3 regions of the Asaia spathodeae NBRC 105894 genome follow, and region 2 is predicted to be linked to each of the others. Evidence: riboswitches for the same ligand, from Rfam matches in the RefSeq annotation. Region 2 holds a riboswitch; each other region holds the start of a gene.
What was found. A riboswitch is a leader RNA that binds a small molecule or an ion and turns the genes downstream of it on or off. The one in region 2 is predicted to bind cobalamin.

Region 1: it holds a riboswitch for cobalamin, as region 2 does, so the genes downstream of both, AA105894_RS01835 (HoxN/HupN/NixA family nickel/cobalt transporter) here and AA105894_RS13890 (DUF1636 domain-containing protein) in region 2, are expected to answer to the same signal.
Region 3: it holds a riboswitch for cobalamin, as region 2 does, so the genes downstream of both, AA105894_RS11525 (TonB-dependent receptor) here and AA105894_RS13890 (DUF1636 domain-containing protein) in region 2, are expected to answer to the same signal.

The regions. Positions count from the first base shown of each region.
Region 1 covers NZ_BAPY01000002.1:43,957-51,880, forward strand. The annotation lists gene AA105894_RS01830 (TonB-dependent receptor) at 1-2,168, shown strand, start outside; gene AA105894_RS01835 (HoxN/HupN/NixA family nickel/cobalt transporter) at 2,214-3,254, opposite strand; cobalamin riboswitch at 3,351-3,562, opposite strand; gene AA105894_RS01840 (NAD-dependent succinate-semialdehyde dehydrogenase) at 3,762-5,132, shown strand; gene AA105894_RS01845 (SDR family oxidoreductase) at 5,265-6,128, shown strand; gene AA105894_RS01850 (S46 family peptidase) at 6,251-7,924, opposite strand, start outside.
Region 2 covers NZ_BAPY01000072.1:18,267-26,190, forward strand. The annotation lists gene AA105894_RS13870 (hypothetical protein) at 1-51, opposite strand, end outside; gene AA105894_RS13875 (DUF3313 domain-containing protein) at 48-794, opposite strand; gene AA105894_RS13880 (ATP-binding protein) at 921-2,300, opposite strand; gene AA105894_RS13885 (response regulator) at 2,297-3,016, opposite strand; cobalamin riboswitch at 3,135-3,340, shown strand; gene AA105894_RS13890 (DUF1636 domain-containing protein) at 3,476-3,856, shown strand; gene cobW (cobalamin biosynthesis protein CobW) at 3,853-4,875, shown strand; gene cobN (cobaltochelatase subunit CobN) at 4,879-7,924, shown strand, end outside.
Region 3 covers NZ_BAPY01000038.1:36,515-44,438, forward strand. The annotation lists gene AA105894_RS11515 (TonB-dependent receptor) at 1-1,902, shown strand, start outside; gene AA105894_RS11520 (phosphocholine-specific phospholipase C) at 1,920-3,938, shown strand; cobalamin riboswitch at 4,024-4,225, shown strand; gene AA105894_RS11525 (TonB-dependent receptor) at 4,315-6,525, shown strand; gene AA105894_RS11530 (M48 family metallopeptidase) at 6,620-7,450, opposite strand; gene AA105894_RS11535 (cation:proton antiporter) at 7,664-7,924, shown strand, end outside.

The DNA of each region.
Region 1 (7,924 bases), on a different contig from region 2:
GCACACCTCTGGTTTTCAGCCAGAACGGCCAATCACTCGTCCCGTTCAACAGCGGCACACTGCTCAAGGGGGATAATGCGCTGGGTATCGGCGGTGACGGATTGGCCTTGCGCAATTACATCCAGATGCGCACGCCCTCTGACAGGCTCAATCTCACGCTTCTGGGTCATTATGATCTGACGGATCATCTCCACGCCACTTGGCAGGGCTGGTATGCCAGAGGCAGTTCATCGAACCAGGTCAATAACGGCACCTTCAGCAGCGCTGCCTTCAATGATGCCCTGACACCCAATAGTAATGGTCCGCTAAGCAGCAGCTATTTCACTGAAGGGGTGGTGAATGGCCCGCTCGCGCTGAGCACCGACAACCCCTATCTGACCAGTGCAGAAAGCAGCACCATCAAAAACGCCCTTGCCGCGAATGGTCTGCCGACTGACCAGTTCTATCTGAACCGCCTCAACCAGGATCTCGACACCGGCTATTACCGCACCACTCTGCAGATGTTTCGCTTTCAGGGTGGATTGCATGGTGATTTCAGGGCTTTGAACCGCAACTTCAAATGGAAGATCAAGGGCGAGTATACACGCTATACCAATGTGACCACCCAACCCTCTTTGGTCATACCCAATCTGGTCAATGCTCTGAATGCCGTGCGTGCCGCCGATGGAACGATCGAATGTGCACCCGGTTATGAAAGCGCCCCCATTGCCACACGCAGCGCCGTCTGCGCGCCCCTGAACCCGTTCGGCTATAACCAGATGAGCCAGGCAGCACGCGATTACGTGACAGCGATCTCGCGTTCATCAAACCGCAACACGCAGCGCGATCTGCAGGCTGAAATCAGTTCTACCGTTTTCAGGCTTCCTGCTGGCGATATACGCTGGGATCTTGGTTACGAGCACCGGCGCGAAGCCTATCATTTCAGTCCCGGCACTTATCTGAGCGGCTGGGAACAGGCAGATGGCACGGTGCTGCAATATGGCAATGATGCCGTCATTCCGGCCACGGGCGGCGCCTATCATACCCATGAGGGCTTTGGCGAACTCGATGTGCCGCTCGTCTCGCCCGGCATGCATGTGCCCGGCATCTATCATCTTTCGCTCACAGCCAATGGGCGCCTGACCTATAACAGTATCACCGGTGCCTATTGGACCTATATGGCGGGCGCATCCTGGTGGCCGATGCGCGATTTCGGACTGAGCGGCAACTACGCCGTTTCCGTGCGTAATCCATCTGTCGGTGAACTCTATTCACCACGTTCGACCACCTATGAGAGCGGAACCGACCCCTGCTCGAGCGCCAGCATCACGTCCGGCCCCAATCCGGCCCTGCGCGCCGCCAATTGTGCAAAGGCAGGCCTGCCCCGGAATTTCACGTCAAACTTCGAATCCTACTCTTTGCCGGGATCAACGGGCGGTAACGCGCATCTGCGCAATGAACATTCCAGAAGCTTCACAGGCAGTCTCGAATTTCGCCCCCATTTCATACGCGGTTTCGACATGAAGGCCTCGTTTGTCGATGTGAAAGTTGCCGACGCCATTACCTATCTGAGCGCCAGCAACCTGCTCGCTGCCTGCTATGATTCCGCCGATTATGACAGCAATCCGTTCTGCTCGACCTTCAAGCGTAATCCCTCAGGACAGATCACCTCTTTCCAGTCCGGCTATTATAATATCGCCAGCTATGAAACGCAGGCGCTTCAGACGACGCTTGATTATATCCTGCCTCTCAGACGCCTCGGCCTGTCCGATAATTTCGGCACGGTCGATCTGCAGGGCAATTACGTTCATTACCTCAAAAGCCAGCAGCGTTACCTCTCCACCACCTATCTGCTGGCGGGAAGCACGGCGTCGCCCAAGGATAATTTCACGCTCAACACCACCTGGCAGCGCGGCGCGCTCACGGCGCAATGGCAGACGATGTGGTACGGGCCGAGCCTTTTCATGCTTCAGGTGCCCTCCACACGTTACGAGGCCAATAAGCGCCCGGCCTTTGCCCAGTTCAATCTCTCGCTCGGCTACGAAATCACGAAAAACCTTTCAACGAATTTCGTGATCAACAATATCACCGATGCCCTGCCGAAAGATTCCGGCATCTACAACCTCACCCGTTACTATGAAGCCCTGATAGGGCGCAGCTTCCAGATGCGTATCGGCGCCAGTTTCTGACGCCGCCGCAAGGCAAACTCATGTGTCGATGGGGCGGTTCGGGCTTTATCCCCGGCGACGCCTGTCGACGCGATAAAAGATCAGCGAGGCCATCCAGGCCAGCACGAAGAGGCCGATCACGATAAAGCCGATCTGGTTGAAACTGTCACTCACCAGTGAAACGAGCTGCCAGAAACGCCCTTCGAAGCCGATCTTGTCTCCCAGCAGTTTCAGCGTTTCGATGCTGCCGATCCCGACAGCCACAATGACCGAGATCAGGGTGATGATGATATTGTAGCGCAGCTTGCGCAGTGGATCGACAAACGCCCAGCGATAGGCCCCGAGCATCAGCACGCCATCAGCCGTATCGATCAGGGCCATGCCAGCTGCAAAAAGCGCCGGGAAGATCATGATGGTCGCAATCGAGACGCCATGACTGGCCTGAGAGGCAGACAGGCCGAGCAGGGACACCTCCGTCGCCGTATCGAAGCCCAGACCGAACAGGAAGCCAAGCAGCACCATATGCCAACTTCTGGAAACGAGCCTGAAAAGCGGCGTCAGCAGACGGGCCAGCACTCCCCCCTTGGCCAGCAGCGCATCGATATCAATTTCCTCAACCGCACCGCCAGACTTCACATGACGCCAGGCACGCCAGGCGCCACGCAGCACGATGAAATTCGTTATCGCCAAGGCAAACAGAAAACCGGCTGAAATCAGCGTGCCGGTCACGCTGCCGATATCACGCCAGGCGCCAAAACGATCCTGCATCGCCTGAGACAGCAATGCCGTTCCCAACGCCGCCAGCACAACGATAAGAGAATGACCGATGGCAAACCAGAACCCGGTCAGAAGTGGCTGACGCCCCATCTGGATGAATTTGCGCGTTACGTTGTCGATTGACGCGATATGATCGGCATCGACTGCATGACGCAGGCCAAAACCATAAGCCAGCAAGGCATTGCCCAGCAGAAGAGGCCTGTCACGCAGCAGCAGGAAACTCCAGATCCACAAGCCCAGATTGGCCAGTATCAGACACAGGCCAAGGATCGAGATACGCAGGCGCAGGCTTTTCTCAGGCGGGTTTATCTCCCCGCTCACCATCGTCATGAGCGCGTCATCCCTGTCCTGTGGCGCAAGGGGCTTGCGAACGCGTGATTGAACAAAACCTCGTCTCCAGCTGCCGGATCGTCCCGTCCGGCTGCCACGGCAGCAAAGACGAAGGCAGGTCTCCTGGCTCGCGGGTCGTCATATCCTGCGCCTTCCCGGAAGCACGCTTCCAGTGGCCCGAGCAGGAACTCGCCGCTCACAGTTGCGGGGACAGCTGCCGCCGCAAGCCCGATCCTGAGCGGATCTGCCGGCCCGTTCGGCATTCCCTTTTCACTCGCTTGCGCGAGACCTTCGACAGAGACGGAAGTAACCACTCACAGCCCTGAAAGCCAAGCCAATTCCCCTGTCTGATGCGCTGTTTTCTGCGCTGCATCGCCATGCCCCTGCCTTCGTTGACAGAATTTTTCGCACAAAAAATCACGCAACCATCCCGCGGCTCGGCCTTTCTGAAACCATGCAGATCACCCGACCGTGAGGCCGGGGGTCCCCAAGAAAGGAGCTATTACGATGAGCCTTTATCGGACAATCAACCCGGCAACCGGCAAGACCGAGCGCGAATTCGAGCTTCACACCAAGGCCCAGGCCTTCGAGAAACTCGAGGCTGCCCACGAGTTCTATAACAGCGACTGGCGCCATCGCAGCTTTGACGAGCGCAAGGCCATTGTGCTGAAGGCTGCGGAAATCCTTGAGCAGAACAAGGAAAAATACGCACGCCTCATCGCCATCGAAATGGGCAAGGTATTGCCGGAATCCATCGCGGAAACCGAGCTTTCTGCAAAAATCCTGCGCTACTACGCCGAGAACGCTGAGAAATTCCTCGCTCCGCGCGAGATTGAGGTCGCCAAGGGACGTGCCACCGTGCTGAGCCAGTCTCTGGGTGTCATCTACTGCGTGGAGCCCTGGAACTTCCCCTACTACCAGCTCGCACGCGTTGCTGGCCCGAACCTGATGGCAGGCAATGTCGTGCTGGCCAAGCACGCACCCGGCGTGCCGCAATGTGCGCTCGCCTTCGAGGCCCTGTTCCTCGAAGCCGGGGCCCCCAAGGGTGCATGGACCAATCTCTTCATCGACAACGATGTGTCTGAAGAGCTGATCGCCCGCCCCGAAGTGCGCGGTGTTGCCCTGACAGGGAGCGAGCGCGCGGGCAGCGCGGTCGCCGCCCAGGCGGGCAAGGCGCTCAAGAAGACCACGCTTGAGCTTGGCGGTTCCGATCCGTTCATCGTGCTCGAAGACGCCAATCTGGATGAGGTGATCCCCAACGCTGTTGCGGGTCGCATGTCCAATAACGGTCAGGTATGCACAGCAGCCAAGCGCATGATCGTGCATGAATCGCTTGCCGACGAATTCGTCCGTCGTCTCTCCGATGCCATCGCCGAATTCCGCTATGGCGACCCGCTGGAACAGGGCGTGACCCACGGGCCGATGAGCAGCGAAAACGCCATGAAGCTGGCCCTGAGCCAGGTCGAAAAGGCCGTCTCCAACGGTGCCAAGCTGGTCGTGGGCGGTAAGCAGCTCGACCGCGAAGGCTTCTTCATGCAGGCAGCTCTGCTGACCGGCGTTACCAAGGATAACCCGATCTTCTACGAAGAGATCTTCGGTCCGGCTGCCATCGTCTACCCCGTGGCTGACGATGATGCCGCCATCGCACTGGCAAATGACTCGCCCTACGGTCTGGGTGGCTCGATCCATACCAGCGATGTCGAGCGTGGCCGCAAGCTGGCCGAGCGCATCGAAACCGGCATGGTGTTCATCAACGAGCCGACCGGCACCGCTCCCGAGCTGCCCTTCGGTGGTGTCAAGAATTCCGGCTATGGCCGTGAGCTTTCTTCGAACGGGATCGAGGAATTCGTCAATCACAAACTGATCCGCTCAGCCTGATTGATGATCCGGATATCAGGGGTTTTCACCCCTGATATCCTTTGCCACGGAACTAAACCTCACGTTTTCGCGATGAACACAAGCAGGCCGCGGGCCGCGCTTTTTTCCTTCTCCCGCACGAAGGTGTTCATCATGACGACTTTCCCCAAGCCCCCTTTCGACACCCCTCTCCAGGACCGTATCCCCGGTCAGACCGAGGCCATGACCCCGCTGCCTGATCATGGCGAAAACAGCTATGAGGGTTCCGGACGTCTGACGGGCAAGATTGCCCTTATCACGGGTGCCGATTCCGGTATCGGTCGTGCTGTCGCCATCGGCTTTGCCCGCGAAGGCGCCGATATCGCCCTCTCCTTCCTTGCCGAAGAAGAAAAAGACGCAAAAGAGACGGCGCGCTGGATCGAAAAGGCAGGCCGCAAGGCGCTTCTGCTCCCCGGCGATCTGAAATCACGCGAAATCTGCAAGACCGTCGTGGACGAGACCGTTGCTGCCTTTGGGCGCATTGATGTCCTCGTCAACAACGCTGCCTTTCAGGTCGAGCGCCTCGCCTTGGAAGATATCTCCGAAGACGAATGGGATAACACTTTCGCCACCAATATCGGTGCGACCTTCCGCCTCACACGCCATGCTGTCGCCCATATGAAAAGCGGCGCCTCGATCATTCATACGATCTCGGTCAATGCCGACAGCCCCAAGCCGCGTCTCCTGGCCTATTCAGCGACCAAGGCCGCCATCCAGAATTTCAGCGGTGGTCTCGCCCAGCTTCTCGGCGAGAAGGGCATCCGTTCGAACACCGTCGCCCCCGGCCCGATCTGGACCCCGCTCATCCCCGCGACGATGCATGGCGATCATGTGCATGAATTCGGTGCCGACACACCGCTCGGGCGTCCTGGCCAGCCTGTCGAGCTGATTGCCCCCTATGTGATGCTCGCCAGCGATGAAGCCAGCTACATCTCGGGCGCCACCATCGCCGTGACGGGCGGTACGCCGGTTATCTGAGTATCCGGGGCTCCGCCCCAAAATCCCGCCAAAGGGCCGTCGCCCTTTGGAAACCCTCTATCAGGGATGAAAGGGGCGTGCCCCTTTCCGGGGGGCGGGGCAGCGCCCCGCAAAAACCACGTTCAGCGATGGCCGTTGATCAGCTCGCTGGCCAGCCCGTCTTCATGATAGACAATCTTCAATGCTGTGATGATGGCGCTCGTATCCGTCGCGACCGCACGGTTATTGTTGATGTCGTAATAGAGATCGCCAGCAAGGCTGGGCAGATTACCGTCGAAAATCAGACCGACAGCCTTGCCCTCGCGGCTGATGACCGGCGAACCGGAATTGCCACCCACGATGTCGTTGGTCGAGACGAAATCGAGATGCGTCGACGGGTTGACTTCACCCTTGGCGTCGAGCCAGCGCCTGGGCAGGGCGAATGGCTCGCTGCCAGTAGCATGATGGTACATCCCGGCGAAATCGGTGAAGGGCGCCACATCGACACCGTTCTTGCGCCAGCCCTTGACCGTTCCATAGGAAAGACGCGGCGAGAACGTGGCGTCAGGATAGAGCGTATCGAGACGCCCATCAGCCTTGGCCTGAGCAAAGCGGGCACGGGCAATATCACCCTGGGCCTTGTGCAATGGCGCAGTGACCTCATTGCGCATCTGCTCACGCAGCGCGGCATAGCTTGGGTAAAGCTTGCGGACGAAAACGACCAACGGATCATTCGAGGCCTCGACAGCCTTCAGACCGCCCTTCCATAGCGCCAGACGCGCCGCCGGATCGCCCATTTTCGTGCCCTTGATCAGACGGGCAGCGAGTTCATCGGGGGCATCGTTGCCAAGCGCCAGGTGCACGAGCGCATCATCGGCGCCGATGGTCTGACGCAAGCTTGTCAGACGCAGTGCGAAGAGAGCGGTTTCGAGTTCGGGATAAAACGGCTCCTTTGCGCCAAGCGCCGTCTCGATCTCGCCAAGCTGCGCGTCATGAAACCCGGAATGACGCTTGGCGTCGGGCTTGCTGCGTTCGTTCGCGCCCTCCACCAGAGCCATGACATTATTGACCGCCCCACCGAAGACCATGCTCAGAGCGAGATTGCGCGTGAACAGATCTTTTTCGAGGGCAATGGCCTGATCGACCGCCTTGAAAGGCTCGCCATAAGCCGATTTTCTGGCCGGATCGGCGTCAATCCAGGCCTGAAGGTCAGCATCCTCTTTGGCTCGACGGGCAATGATATCGCTCGATTGCAGCGCCGATTGCGTGCCGGAAAAGGATTTCAGGGCGTTCTGGACACCGAACAAAATGTCTTCAGCCTGTTTGGCGTGCTCGGCGCTCTCGCGCCCATACTGCCACAACATGCCCTCGCGCACCGAATACAAGGCAATAACGGTCGGGTTGATCACGTCACGCTGAAAAGCGAGAGCCGCCGCCGGAAGGCCTCGCTGCGTGCGCCCCGGATTACCGGATGTGAAGACCAGATCATCCGCCTTCGGGCCTGCCGGGTCGAACTGCAGATAGGGCGTATGGACCGGCTTGCCGCCCTCATAGACACGCAGCATCGACAGATCGATATCATAACGCGGGTAATCGAAATTATCGGGGTCACCCCCGAAAAACGCGATGCCCTGCTCGGGCGCCATGACCACGCGCACATCCTTGTAACGGCGGTAGCGATAAAGCGCAGTCTGTCCACCATGATAGAGCGAGACCATGTCGCAGCGCCAATGGGCGTCATCGCCACCGACGCAGTCTTTGGTAAGCTTGCTTTCGACTTCCTGAAGGGCCGCAGCATAGGCCGCGCCCTGCTTGCC
Region 2 (7,924 bases):
CAGACCGAGCAGGGGCCAGTGGCGGCGCAGGGTGAGGCGAAAAGGGCTCATGAGGGGCTTTTTCCTCCGACATAGGCAGGAGAGGCAGAGGCCAGACCCGTCTTGAGCACCTCCTCTTTCATCAGCAGGGCCGCCAGATGGAAGGCGCGTCGTGCATGGGCATAGGGCAGCCACTGGCCGACCATGTTCCACGGCATCCCGTTATTATAGGTCGCGATGGCCAGAACCGGCGCGCCGGTTGCGGCATCAGTGGCGATCAGTTCCTCACTTGCTCCGCCGGGAGCCGGCGGTGGAATGGGCGGCAGGCCGCCGCCCGCTGCACCGGCAGCAAATCCGGCCACGATCGGCAGGGCATTATAATACCATTTGCTGCGGCGCAGATTGGTGATGGCCGCGCTGATCCGCAGAGTGCCGGGTGGCATCATGGCGACAGGGCCTGCAGGCAGGATCTGGAAATCTTCGCCGAGAGTCTTGCGTAGTTCGGCTTCGAAGGCACCCGTCATACGGGCCTGTATGTCGGGCTTGAGCACCGGAGCATTGCGCACGGGGTGCCACAGAACCGGATCAATCACCGCATAACGATAGCCCCCCGGATGCAGGCCGGGCGCAATATAGACAAGATCGTCCGTATGGCCCTTGGGGTGAGTCATCTGCCCGTAGGTTTCCGGTGCGATAAAACCGGTCCGGGTTGTTTTCTGCCCGGCGCAGCCCGCCAGAAGCAGGACGCCGGTGCAGGAGAAGAGCAGGGACACAAGGCGTTGCGCCGGAAGGCGGCAAGAAAGCTGAGGGGGCATGGCGAGTGTTACCTGAGAGAGGGAAAACGAAGCCCCGCATGAAGGCTGCGTCTGATCAGCCTCTGATGCCCGCGTGATTTTTCAGGGTGATGTCCCGACTATATGAAAGCTGAAACAAAGGGCGAATTAACGGGGCCCCGGCAGGAAAACACAGACATCGAGCCCACCTTGCTTACGATTGGTCATGGCAATATCGCCCCCCAGCGCGCGTATGATCGTGCGGGCAGAGGTCAGGCCAAGTCCCACGCCACCGGTCTGGCGATTGCGCGATTTATCAAGACGGAAATAGGGTTCGAAGACAGTCTGCAGAGCCGCTTCCGGCAAGCCCGGCCCGTTATCCCTCACGATGATCGTCGCACTGCCATCCGGCGCCGGTGAAAGCACGATCTGCGGCGCGGTGGCATATTTGATGGCATTCTCGACAAGATTGGAAAATACACGACGCAGCGCATAAGGCGGGCCGTTATATCCCGTTCTGTCTGGTCCGATGAAGCGCACGTCATGACCCTGATCAGTGTAGTCATAGGCGATTGTCTGAAGCAGGTTCGACAGATCGAACATCGTGTTTTCCTCGCGTGAAGCATCGTCACGGAAGAAGGACAAGGCGCCGTCGATCATGGCCTGCATTTCATCGACATCGCGAAACAGCAGCCTCTGCTGGTCCGTATCGTCGATGAATTCACCGCGCAGCCGGATACGGGTGAGCGGGGTCCGCAGATCATGGGAAATGGCTGCGAGCATGGTGGTGCGGTCGGTAACGAATTTGCGTATCTGCGCCTGCATTGCGTTGATCGTTTCCACCACCAGCCGGATTTCACGTGGGCCTTCTTCACTGAGCGGCATCAGGCGGGGCTGTGCACCCAGATTGCGCACGCCATAGGCCAGATGTTCGATCGGGCGTGAGAGCTGGCGCGAAGCGATGGCGGAAACAGCGATGATCCACAGCGTCAGCAGCACGGCTTCGAGACAGAAACGTTCAAAGGCATAGAGACCCCAGAAACGCTGCAGCGCGATACACAGGATCCAGCTTCCGTCGTCGCATTGCAGTGCCGCAAAATAGGACTCGTGAAAAACCGAGCGATCATAAGGCATGCCGGGCAATTGCGAGACCGGATTGTCTTCCTGAAAGACGGCAAGCCTCTCTGGCCGGTGCGCCAGATAGGGTTTGAGAAAATCCCAGCCCTGTTCGATCTCGGCGGGTCGGTACTGTCCATGCAGCAAAGCCGTGGCAATGGCCGAGCCGGAGGGATACCAGCCAAAACGCAGCTGGTCGGTCGCCGCAGCCTGTGTCAGGGCCTGTCGTGACGCGGCAGGGGCAGCCTGGGTCATGCGGATGACGGTGGCTACCTGGGCGGGGAGCCCGGTCTCCTGGATATCCGGTTTGGTCCAGCGGCCGCCAAACAGGAAGAAGAGTTCAATCAACAGCAGGGTGACCCCGGCAGCCAGCGCCACGGTCACGATCAGACGACGCGTGATCGTGTCGTCCAGAAACAGGGTTCGGCTCATGCGCGTCTGACCGTCGTGGCAAACATGTAGCCGCCATTGCGCACGGTGCGAATGAGGCTCGGATTTTTCGGATCGGTCTCGAGCTTGTGGCGTAACCGGCTGACCTGAACATCGATACTGCGGTCAAAGGCGGCATGATCGGGGCCGCGCGCCATGTCCATCAGCTGGTCGCGTGTCAGCACACGCTGGGGATGCTCGGCAAAGGAAAGCAGCAGGTCGAACTCGCCGCCTGACAGCATGACGAGTGCGTTTTCGCTCGACCGCAACTCACGGCGGGCCACATCAAGCTGCCACCCCCCGAAGCACAGGACCGGTCGCGTCGATGGAGAGCTGGGGGCAACCGGGTCCACGGTGCGCCGCAGCACGGCCTTGACGCGGGCCAGCAGCTCGCGCTGGTCGAAAGGCTTGGTCAGATAGTCATCAGCACCGATTTCGAGCCCCACCACGCGATCGGTATGGTCAGCCATCGCCGACAGCATGATGACCGGCAGGCGCGATGTTGTCCGCAGGCGCTGGCAGAGGCTGAACCCGTCTTCGTTGCGCAGCATGATATCGAGAATCACGAGATCGACCGGCTGGGCCTCCAGCAGGGCGAACATGGCCTCACCATCTTCCGCCGTCGAGACGCGGTACTGGTGCTTGCGCAGAAAGCTGGTCAATAGCGTCAGGATATCCTGATCGTCATCGACAACGAGAAGATGCGGCATGGGGGTCATCCCTCGTTCGTATCATGGAGCCAGACCGCCATGATGTCGGGAGCAGACATGATGTTTCAAGATGGAAATAATGCATCGACCGGCAGGGCCTCGTGCTTTGCATGGCGCGTTCGAAACCTGCTAGGACAGGCGTGACGGTGCCTCGCAAGGGGTGAAAAGGGAAGCGGGTCCGGGCAGAGATGCCCCAGTCCCGCGCTGCCCCCGCAACTGTAGGTGATGTCAAACCCCTGCCACGATCCCACTGGAGCTCTTCCGGGAAGGGGGCAGGGATTTCGGGAGACCGGCATCACAAGCCAGGAGACCTGCCGTCATTTCGCTGATTTCATGGACCGGCGGGGTGCCCGGATCGTGACGGATTGCATTTTGTCGAATGCGTCAGGTCGGTGCATGCGCCGGCAATCATCACTGCGCCTTGTTTTCGGCCCCTGTTGCGGGGATGAGCAAAAAGCCCGGATTGTCATGAACGCGCAGCCCAAACCCGTTTTTCATGTCTGTCAGACCTGCGCCTCAGGCGGGCAGGCCCTGCATGATGCCCTGACCGAACTGGCAGATCCTGCTCTGGTCGCGGTCGAGAGCGTGCGCTGTCTCGCTGCCTGCCGGCAGGGCTGCACCGCGACCCTCTCCATGCCGGGAAAATGGTCATGGCTGCTTGGTCAGCTGAGTCCTGAACTCGCGCCAGACCTGCTTGTCTATGCGCAGGCCTATGGTCGCTCGGCATCAGGCACGGTCATGCCCTCCAGACGCCCTGATTCGCTGCGCGATATCATTCTGGGGCGTTTTCCTGCCCAGAATCCTGCTGCTCCTGCCCCACAACATGCCGTTCCGGAAAGCGTCTCATGAGCAAGATTCCTGTCACCATCATCACCGGCTTTCTTGGCGCCGGAAAGACCACGCTGCTGCGCCATCTGATCGCGCAGTCCAATGGTCGTCGCATCGCCATCGTCGTCAACGAATTCGGCTCGCTTGGCATTGATGGCGAGACCCTGCGTGGATGCAGCATTCCGAACTGCCCGGAAGAAGATATCGTCGAACTCACCAATGGCTGCCTTTGCTGCACCGTGGCGGATGATTTCATCCCGACCATGGAGGCGCTGCTCGATCGGCCGCAGCCGCCAGAGCATATCGTGATCGAGACATCGGGCCTTGCCTTGCCCAAGCCTCTGCTCAAGGCGTTCGGCTGGCCGAGCGTGCGCACGCGCATGACGGTCGATGGTGTCATTACCGTTGTCGATGGTCCGGCGGTTGCCGCAGGACGTTTTGCCGATGACCCTGAGGCCGTGGCGAAGCAGCGCGAGGAAGACGAGTCACTCGATCACGACAATCCGCTTGAGGAAGTCTATGAGGATCAGCTCGATTCCGCCGATCTGGTCGTGCTGAACAAGACCGATCTTCTCGATGAGGCGGCACTTGCCAGCGTGGAGGCTGCTCTCGCTGGTCGCAAGCGCCGCGTGCGTGTGATCCGCGCCCGTGAAGGTCAGGTCGATCCCGCCGTGCTGCTCGGCCTTTCTGCCGCTGCCGAAGATGATCTGGCTGCACGCCCGTCCCATCATGATGGCGCTGACGAACACGAGCATGACGATTTCACGAGCTTTGTTCTGCCCATCAGGGAGCAGGAAACTGTCGAGCGTTTCATTGCCCGCCTCGAGCATGTGGCGCTGACGCATGATGTGCTGCGCATGAAGGGCTATGCGCCCATCGCCGGGAAATCGCTGCGTCTGGGTGTGCAGGCAGTCGGCAGTCGCATCCGCCATGCCTTCGAACCATGGGGCAATGCTGCGCAGGGCGAGGGCAGGCTGGTCGTGATCGGGTTGCATGGGCTCGATCCGGTTGCTGTACAGAACAGCTTCGACGCTGGCTGAGCCATGCATCTTCTCTTTCGGGAAACGCATGATCTGGACGGGCAGGCCATGGCCGAGGATCTCGGTCATGAGCCCGCCGATCTCGTTCTGCTGTCTTTTTCCGAAAGTGACCTGCTTGGGCTGAGTGCTGTGCATGGCGCGCAGGACCCCAGCCTGCGCGTGGCCACATTGTCTCGCCTGCGCCACCCGATGTCGGTCGATCTCTATCTTGAACAGACCATTTCCCGGACACGCTGCGTGGTGGTGCGTCTTCTGGGGGGCACCGAATACTGGCGTTATGGTGTGGATGAACTGCGCGCCCTTTGTCGTGCACGGTCCATTCCTCTGGCGTTCATAACGGGAGAGGCCACGCCCAACCCCGCGCTGAAAGCCCTGTCGAACGTCGATACTGCGCAATGGGAGCGTCTCGACGGACTGTTTCGTGAGGGGGGCGCCCGCAATCTGCGATGCGCCCTGACCCTTATGGCCAGCCTTGCCGGGCTGGCGCCGGATGATGGCGCCATTGCCGAGGCCCTGCCGCCCGCCGGTGTCTATCGTCGGCTTGGCACAGAGCGGACAAGCCGGGTTCTGCTGGTATTCTATCGCGCTCACCTGCTCGCGGCCGATCTCGACGGGGTCGATGCCCTTGCCGAGGCGCTTTACGAATCCGGCCTTGGCGTTGACCTGATCTACGTGGCCTCGCTCCGCGCGCCGAGCGTCCTGCCTTTTGTCGATCGCTGGATGATGGAAGAGCCGCCCGAGATCATTCTCAATGCGACCTTCTTCGCTGCGCGTGGCGATGACGGCACCCCATCCCTACTTGAGGCGGCGCAGGTGCCGGTGGTGCAGATCCTGCAGCCGAGTGCGACCTTGGGCGCCTGGCAGAAATCAGGCCGTGGCCTGTCGCAATCGGATCTGGCGATGCAATGCGTGTTGCCTGAACTCGATGGCCGCCTGACCGGCACTCCGATTTCGTTTCGCGACGAGGCAGCACCCGGCCTGCCTGCAAGACGCGTTGCCCATGCACCCGGCATTGCGCTCATGGTGCAGCAGGTGCAGGGCTGGCTTCGTCTGGCGCGTCAAAGCCCGGCGGAACGGCGTCTCGCGCTCGTTCTGTCCGATTATCCCGGTGCAGAAGGCCAGGCGGCCCATGCGGTCGGTCTCGACGGGTTTGCAAGTGTCGAGGCTATCGCGACACTGCTGCGAGACGCTGGTTATGCCATTACCTCTGTCGAGGCGTCCGCCCTGCCCGAGGCGCTTTGTCAGGCGCCGATGCAGCGTATTCTCGAAGCAGGAGCGTACCGCCTTTTATTCGAGGCTCTGCCCGAGGGGTTTCGTGAGAAGGTCATCGCGGCCTGGGGCGCTCCGGATCAGCCCATCGAGGCCCGGTTCGTCGAACTGGGCACTCTGGTGGTGGCGTTGCAACCGGGGCGGGGCAGGGCGAGCGAGCGCAAGGCGCAGTATCACGATCCTGATGTGCCCCCCTGTCATGCCTATATCGGTTTCTATCTCTGGCTGCGCGCAACACGCGCAATTTCGGCCATGATCCATCTCGGCACGCATGGCACGCTGGAATGGCTGCCGGGCAAATCTGTCGCGTTGTCCGAAAGCTGCGCGCCCCCTGTGCTGCTTGGGGGTGTGCCTGTCATCTATCCTTTCATCGTCAATAATCCGGGCGAGGCTTCTGCGGCCAAAAGACGTCTTGGCGCGGTCATGATCGGCCATATGACGCCACCCGTTCAGCGCGCCGGGCTCGATAGCGCCATGGTCGATCTTGAAAGGCTGATCGACGAATATGCCGAAGCCGATGGGTTGGATCGTCGGCGCGGGGCATTGCTGCGGCGCCAGATCCTTGATCGGGCCGCCGATCTCGGCGTGCTGGCAGAAAGCGGTGTGGCTGGCGGCGAGACGGATGAGGCCGAAGCTCTGGCCCGTCTCGACGCCTATCTGTGCGATGTGAAGGATCTCCAGATACGTGACGGGTTGCATGTGTTCGGCTGTCAGCCGCCCCGTCACGGCGCGCTGGTCGAGATGCTGGCAGAATCCGCTCAAGTAGCCTCTGATATCGTCACCTCCCGCCTCGATGCCTGCCCTCAGGCCGAGCGACAGGCGCTGCTTGCCGCACTGGACGGGCGTTTCGTGCCGCCCGGTCCTGCGGGGGCGCCTACGCGCGGGCGTCTGGATGTGCTGCCGACAGGACGTAATCTCACCACCATCGACCCGCGCCTGCTGCCAAGCCGCGCTGCGCTGATTCTGGCGCACAAGACCGCCGATCTGCTGCTGACGCGCCATCTTCAGGAAGAAGGCGAGAATCTGCGTCATCTCGTGCTCGATCTCTGGGGCAGCGCCACATTGCGCACAGGGGGCGAGGATATGGCGCTCGCCTTTCTGCTTATGGGCGTGCAGCCGCTCTGGGATGCGACAAGCGGGCGGATTTCCGGCTTCGAGATCGTGCCGCTCACGACACTTGACCGCCCCCGCGTGGATGTGACCCTGCGTATTTCAGGCCTGTTTCGCGATGCCTTTCCGGGATTGATCGCGCTTTTCGATCAGGCCGCCCGCGCCGTTGCGGCCCGTGCGGAAGACGAGGCATGGAACCCGCTCACCCGTGATCCCGATGCCTCCCGCATTTTTGGCGCGGCGCCCGGCGCTTATGGCACCGGGGTCGAGGCCGCGCTGGCCGAGGGCAGCTGGCAGACCCGCGATGAACTGGGCCAGCTTTATCTCGACGGGTCGCAATGGAGTTATGGCGGCGACCGCGAGGCAGTAGTTGATGCCGAGGGGTTGCGCGCGCGTCTGGGGCGCGCCGAGATGGTGCTGCATATCCAGGACCATGCAGAAACCGATCTGCTTGATGGTGTCGACACTGCCGCGCATGAGGGAGGCCTTGCTGCTGCTGCTGCGATGCTGGGCAACACGCCAAAGCTGCTCCATGGCGATACCAGCCAGCCGGAAACGCCGAAACTGCGCGACGTGTCGCAGGAAGTGGCGCGCATCACCCGTGGCAGACTCGCCAACCCGCGCTGGATTGCGGGTATGATGCGCCACGGCTACCGCGGCGCGGCAGAAA
Region 3 (7,924 bases), on a different contig from region 2:
GAAAACAACGGCCCTGCAACCCTGACCCAGGGTGCAGGTGCAGTCGGCGTTGCCGCCTCGAACGACCTCGGCGGTGCACTGCAATTCACCTCGATCGACCCCTCCGACAAATTCGGCGCCGATGTGAGCGGTACAATCGGCTCGGCGTCAACATGGCGCACCTTTACCCGTATCAATAGCGGCCTGCTCAAGGGAGGCGGCAAGTTCTACGTTTCCTACAACCATCAGGACGCGAATAAGTGGAAGGGCGATGGCGTTCAGCGCCAGGATCAGGCCAACGCCAAATTCGTCCAGCCTTTGGGCGAACATCTGAAACTGACCGTGTTCGGCGACTGGTCCAAGCGCGCTGAAAACGACTATCAGGATCTCTCCCTCTCCCAAATCAAGACCTATGGCTATAATCTGGACAATATCACCGGCAATTACGCGCTCGCCAAGCAGATTGCCTATGCTTATGCCAGCCAGAACACCATCCCCTTCCCCAAGGGGATCCAGAATGTGGATACGGTCTATTACAATGCAGGCGGCCTGCGTGAAGACGCGCTGGGCTATGGCAAGCTCGATTTCCGGGTCAATAATCGCCTTTCAGGCTATGTCATGGGCTACGGCCATACGAATACCGGCGAAGGTGTGTGGGTCACGCCTTATCAGTCGACGCCCGCACAGCTGGGAGGGTCACCCCTTTCCACACGCACAACAGAATACGACATCCACCGCGCCGGTTTTATCGGCAGCCTGACCTACAAGATTGCCAATCACAGCATTGAGGGTGGTTTCTGGTTCGAAAACAATAATTTCAATCAGGCGCGCCGCTTCTATCCTCTCGCGCTCGACGGATCGCCTTCTTCCATCCATTGGTATCGCGACAACGCCTTTGCCACGCAGTGGCAGAGCGCCTTCAACACCAAGACCTATCAGGTGCATCTGGGCGATACCTGGAAAATCACGCCAAAGCTGAAGGTCAATTACGGCTTCAAGTCACTGATCGTTGACAACACGGCGCGCGCCATGAACGGCAATTATCTCGGCACACCTGTCGCCACGGCCTATCCGTCAGGGTCGCTGAATGCCAGCAATGGCTTCCTGCCGCAGGTTGGCGCAAATTACCGCTTCAACCATAATCACGAGATCTTCCTCGACTACAGCCGCAATATGGCGGCCTTTGACAGCGCCCAGACATCAGGGCCGTTCTCGACCACGGTGGCAGGATTCCAGGCGCTGCAGGGGCGTCTTAAGCCTGAAATGTCGAATACCGAGGAACTTGGCTATCGCTATCATACCAAAACCTTCCAGGCGACGGTAACCGGCTATTACGTCCAGTTTGAAAACCGCCTTCTCTCGGTGACTCAGGGCGTGGGCATTCAGGGCAATGCCTCGGTTTTGTCGAATGTGGGTGGGGTCATCTCTCGTGGCATCGACACTGCCGTGAACTGGCAGTTTGCTCCGAACTGGTCGATCTTCGCTTCCTATGCCTTCAACAATTCCTTCTATCAGGACGATGTGATGGCGAATGGTACGGTTTCCGCCGCAATCAAGGGCAAGAACGTGGTCGGTATGCCGCGCAACCTCGCCAATCTGCAGCTCGGCTATGACGACGGCCAGATCTGGGGCAACGTCCTTATGCAGATCCAGGATCGTCGCTACTACACCTATACGAACGACGCCTATGTGCCGGCCAACGACGTGTTCAACCTGAATCTCGGCTACCGCTTCAAGAGCCATAATTTCTGGCTGCGCGGGCTTGATACCCAGATCAACGTCTCGAACCTGTTCGACAAGCGCTATGTCGCGACGGTGGGCAGCAACGGCTTTATCAATTCCGACCCTTCGGGCACGTTCCAGACCCTTCAGGCCGCGGCCCCGCGCATGGTATTCTTCACCATCCGCAAGCACTTCAACTGAGAGACGGATCAGCCAGCATGAAACCCAGCCGACGGCATTTTCTCAATCTCGGTGCTGCCGCCCTCGCTGGGGCCATGCTGCCTGAAAACCTGAAACAGGCTCTGGCCATTCCAGCCAACCGGGAAACCGGCACGATCAAGGACGTCAAGCACGTTGTTATCCTGATGCAGGAAAACCGGGCATTCGACCATTATTTCGGCACGCTGCGCGGTGTGCGCGGTTTTGGTGACCCGCGGGCAGAACGCCAGGCTGATGGCAGTTCCGTCTTTGCCCAGAAAGACGAGAAGGGCCGCGCTATCTGGCCCTTCCTGTTCGACACGGTGCATACCTCTGCCGCCTGCCTGAAAAGCCTCGACCATAGCTGGAAAGGCACGCAGGCAGCATGGAATGAGTGGGATAGCTGGGTACCGCACAAGACACCCATGACCATGGGGTATTTCACCCGCAAGGAAATCCCCTATTACTATGCCCTGGCGGATGCCTTCACGATCTGCGACGCCTATCACGCCTCGATCTTCGGGCCGACCAATCCAAATCGTCTCTATTTCTTCACCGGCACGAACGGGCTCGCTGTCGGTTCAGCGGGCAAGCAGGCAGTCGAGAATGTCGATGACGGCAACTGGTCTGCCGACATGGCCCATGACAACCCGAAATTCACGCCTTTCGACTGGACGACCTACCCTGAACGACTGCAGGAGGCCGGTGTTACCTGGAAATTCTATCAGGAATACGACAATTTCGGCGACAACCCCCTCGCCTCGTTCCGCCAGTTCCGCAATCTCGACCGCAAGGACTGGCGCTACCTGAACGCCCGCGCCATCGCCCCCGGCTCGAACAAGGAAAACATGCACGAGCTTGAAGGGCGTTACCTGCTGGATGCTTTCGAGCATGATGTTGCAGGAGGCACCCTGCCGCAGGTCTCATGGATCGTTCCGCCAGCTGCCCTGTCGGAACATCCCGAAGCCCCTCCCGGCTTTGGCGAGCATCTGATCTCGAAACTCATCGATATTTTCGTTCGTCACCCCGAGACCTGGGCCAAGACAGTCTTCATTCTGAACTACGACGAGAATGACGGCTTTTTCGACCATGTGCCACCGCCTGTCCCTGCGCTTGCGGGGCAAGGCAGCACCACTGTTTCATCCGCAGGCGAGAGCTATCATGGCGAGCCTGTCGGTCTCGGGCCTCGCGTGCCTGCGTTGATCATCTCTCCCTGGACAAAGGGGGGATGGGTCAATTCGCAGGTATTCGACCACACCTCGATCCTGCAATTTCTCGAAAAGCGTTTTGGCGTCGCATGCCCCACCATCACCCCCTGGCGGCGATCTGTCTGTGGCGATCTGACCTCCGTCTTCGATTTCTCGAAACCCGACGCTGAATGGTCGGCGAAGCTTCCCAATACCGACGACTATCTGCCACAGACGCGTCTTTCCTGCGCGCATCCGCCGCCGCTCGTGCCGTCGCAGGGCAGCCTGCCGATGCAGGAAGCCGGACAGAGGCCGAGCCGCGCCCTGCCCTATCGCTTTGCTGTCACCACCCATGCCGATGATCCGACAAAACTCACCTTCAGTAATACCGGCAGACAGGGTGTCGTTTTCCGTATTCGCCAGACGGGCATGGCAAGCCAACATCTGACGGTGCCCGCTGGCACGATCAGCCTATTCGCCTGCGCGCCTGAGGGTTTGGTCGAAATCTACGGACCAAACGGTTTCTACCGCCTTCATCGTCCTGCAAGCGGCGTGGCCCTGCTGCAGGAGGAAGGAGACAACAGCTTGCGGCTCGTCTTCTCGGTATCGAAGCCGTCCAGCAAAGAGACGGTCCTGAGCAATCTGTATAACGGCAGGAGTGAAGAGCGTCCGCTCAAGCCCGATACGCAACGCGTCGAGATTGTCGATCTGGGCCCCAGCCAAAACTGGTATCACCTGGAGTTGAAAGACCAGGCGGGCACGGTCCTGCTCGCACTGGCCGGACATGTCGAAAACGGATCACCGTCCCATTCTGATCCCCATATGGCCACAAGCCCGACAAGCCCGAGCTGAAAAGAGGCGCGTGTCATTTGGGATACGCGAGCGTTACAAGAGACCTGCATAAGCCTCGCGTCTGATTGACAGGGCGTGCGCGGGCAGTAGGGTCGCGCGCGATGGTTCCCGCTCGCCGGGATGAAAAGGGAACATGGTGCGATGCCATGACTGCCCCCGCAACTGTAGGTGAAGAGAGCACTGACAAGGGCCCTTGCGGCCCGGCCACTGGGTTTATCCCCCCGGGAAGGCATGTTGTTGCTTGGTGACGCACAAGTCAGGAGACCTGCCATCATCCATGGTCACGGACGAGAACTGATGGGCGGGGTGTCCCGGAAGTGGCGGGTGCAAATCTGCCCATCGTAGTGACGTGAACAGACCGGATAGATCCGCCACCATGCGCCCTCTGCGCCCCTTCAGATCGCTTCTTCTCGCAGGGCTTCCCCTGCTCTCCCTCCCTCAGGCCGTCGCGCAGGATCAGGGAGCGAATGATGAATACATTACCGCCCACGGGCAAAGCACAGGGCTCAATGCCCGGCCTGCCATCGGTGGCAGGCTCGGCCTGAGCCTGCAGCATAACCCGGCTTCGATTGCGGTGATCGACCAGAAGATCATCTCGCAGCGCGGTTACGCCCAGGCCGAACAGGCTGCCGATTTTGCACCGGGCGTCACTTCTGGCGGGTCACCGGGCAACCCGGCACAGCTCATGATGCGCGGGTTCAGTGGTAATCAGATCCTGATCCTGCGCGACGGGTTCTATTTCGGCCCCACCACCATGGTGAACCGGCCGCTGAACGCCTTCAATCTCGAGGCAGTTGAGGTCCTCAAGGGTCCGTCTTCCGTTCTTTACGGACAAGGCGCTGTGGGTGGCACGGTCGATATGCGCACACGCAGCCCCGACCCGGATCATGCGCATCTGGACACGCTGGTTTCCTATGGCAGCTTCAATACCTGGAATGCAGGCATTGGCGGGTCGATCCCGCTGTCACCGACACTGGCCATACGCAGTGATTTCAGCCGCACCTCGTCAGATGGCTACGTCAAGGGCGCTGATCCGCATAGCAATGACTGGACGACGACCCTGCTCTGGCATCCGTCACAGAATTTCTCGGCCCGACTGGGTATGGATTATCTGACAGATGAGCTTTCCACCTATTACGGCGCCCCTCTGGTGCCGGGCTCTGCCGTTCAGGATCAAGCCAAGGGTCTTCTGCATTCATCGAGCGGGCTGGTTGTCAGCAAGGCCTCGCTCTGGCGCAATTACAATGTTGCCAACCCGCGAGCAAGTTCGGTCAATGCCACGCCGACCCTGCATCTGAACTGGATCGTGAACGACCGGCTCACCCTGCATGACAAGGCCTATTTCTCCTATGCCAAACGGCGGTGGGACAATGCCGAGACCTACAGCTATATAGGTAGCGAAGGCGCAGTCGATGCCAGTAATGCCCCAATCGAGCCGGGGCGGATCGGGCGTGACCGGTTCTATGTCTATCAGAACCAGCATCAGATCGGTGATACGATTGACGCCCGCTTTGACTCCACGTTTTTCGGGTTGAAGAACCGTCTGGTGATTGGAGGAGACGCCTATTATCTGCGCTTCATCCGCAATCGTGGTTTTCCCGACGCCAGCTATGCCGACAGTGTCTCGCTGACTGACCCGGAAGGCGGCGCATTGGGCAATTTCGCCGGGGAGTATCCTTACCGCAAATCGCCAACCACCCTGATCGATGCCGGGCTCTTTCTGGAAGACACGCTTTCACTGACCCGCACTCTGCGTCTGGTTGGCGGATTTCGCTATGACTGGCTCTCGCTCGACCGCCAGAACTACAATCAGAACGGGCAATTCAACGCGGCAACGAGCTTCAAGGGCTATTACAACCCTGCCAATTTCCGTATCGGCCCGGTTTACGACATTCTGCCCAATGTCAGCCTCTATGGTGTGTATACGACTGCAGAAGATCCGCCAGGCTCAAACCTGTTCCTTGCCAACAAAGGGCAATTCAGCCGTCTGAGCCACTCGCGTCAGGGGGAAATCGGCGTGAAGGCAAGTGCGCTTTCGGGTCGGCTTGTCACAACACTTTCCTTCTTCGATATCCGACGCACTCGGGTTCTGGTTCAGACAGGTCAGGATTCTGTCTCGACCGCCGGGAGCCAGCATTCGCGTGGGGTAGAGGGTCAGGCCGATTGGCGTCTCGACCGCCATTGGAGCCTGTCCGGCAATATTGCCTACACAGATGCGCATTACGGCACATTCTATCCCGATGCCGCGACGGACGCCTCAGGCAATCAGGTGCCCAACGTACCTGCGGTAACCGCCAATCTCTGGGCTGTATGGTCGTCAGCGCTGGACCTGCCTGTCGATCTCGGCGCAGGCATGCGCTATGTCTCTGCGCGCAAGGGTGATTTTGCCAATACGCTCTCGCTCAAGGATTACGCCCTCGTGAACGTTTTTGCGGGCTGGCATATCCGCAAGGGCTTTACCCTGTACGGTCGCATCGACAATCTTGCCAACAAGCATTTCGTGCAATGGGCTGATACGAGCTATCCGTCCGAGGTTCTGATCGGCGCCCCCCGTTCCTTCTCGATCAGCATGCAGGCAGGGTTCTGACATCCCCATGGTCGCCTGAAGCGTCCTGTTCTCCGGTCAGAGGACCGGAGAACAGTGAAGGTCATCACGAAGCCGGACAGAACCCAAACGCCCGTCAGGCTGCATCTTGAGCGCTGGAAGGTGCTCTATCCGGCTTCACTGCCACGATCGGGAAGAGGGACATCAGACGCGCGACACGACGGGTCATGCGCGGGTGACTCAGAAAGATTTCGCGGCAAAACCCTGCAAAGGCGGGCATGAGTTTTTCCTGATCGATAAAGGCTGACGGACTCATCTCGTAGTTCAGACGCTTGGCACCACAGGCCAGCATCTGTAATGCGGTCAGGGCCTGGTTCTTATCCTCCAGAAGAAACGCACTTACCGCATCGCAGCTATATTCGCGGGCGCGCGAATAGGCCGGATAGAGAAAAGGCACGAAGAAAGCCGGATAACGGATGAAATGCTTCGCCGAATTGAGATGACCCAGCACGTGATGAGCAATTTCGTGCCCGATCACGAAGCGGAGCTGCGCATTGTCCTCAGCTTCGACAAGCGCTGAAGTCAACAGCACATAACGCCCACGCGACAGCCTAAGGGCGAGCGCGTTCATCACGCCGTGAGAATTATAGATAAAGGCTTCAGGCGCCGTCTCCAGACCGAGCTTCCGGCTGACATCGACAAAGATTGCATGCAGTTCCGGGAATTGCTGCTCTGAGAGCACCACCATGCTGCCAACCATCCATGCACGGAACAGGGCTGCCATGAACTTCATCATGACCCAGAGCAGCAAGCCGTAGATGACCAAGGCAATCAGCGCAGCAACCGGATTTTTCTGTAGGAAGACACTCAGAATGATCAGCAGCCAAAGTGCACTACCGATAACGGTCAGAGCCGCACCATATCCCTTTTCCTGGGGATGCTGGTAGATTGAGATATGCGGAGGCATGATTGGTCCTTCACGAGCGAACAATATAAGTAAACAAGTTTACACCTCAAACATAAAATAAATAGACGGAGAATCTTGAGGAAATATTTCCACCGCATCCGTAAGCGTGAAAAAACCAGCTACTATCTTCAGCCATTTCATGGCTTTTGACGTCAGGTTTGCGCTTTCTCTCTTATCCAAGCTATCTTTGCGTGAAACATCGAAAGGATGGGTATGAACGATCTGACGGCGGTCCTGGCAGATATCGGTATTTTTGTCTGTGTTCCCTGGGTGCTTTGGCGCCTGCTTGGCCGCGTCATACCCATTGCTGTTATTCCGATCCTGATTGGCATTATGGCCGCCGTCTGGCATCTACCGCTCAAGAGCCTCGGCATTCCTTCTTTCTATGGTGATACCATTGGCTGGATCGCCGTACTCGTGCTCGCCTTCACGGCGGGAATGGAGATGTGGCAGCACCCCGAGGGCCAGAGCGTA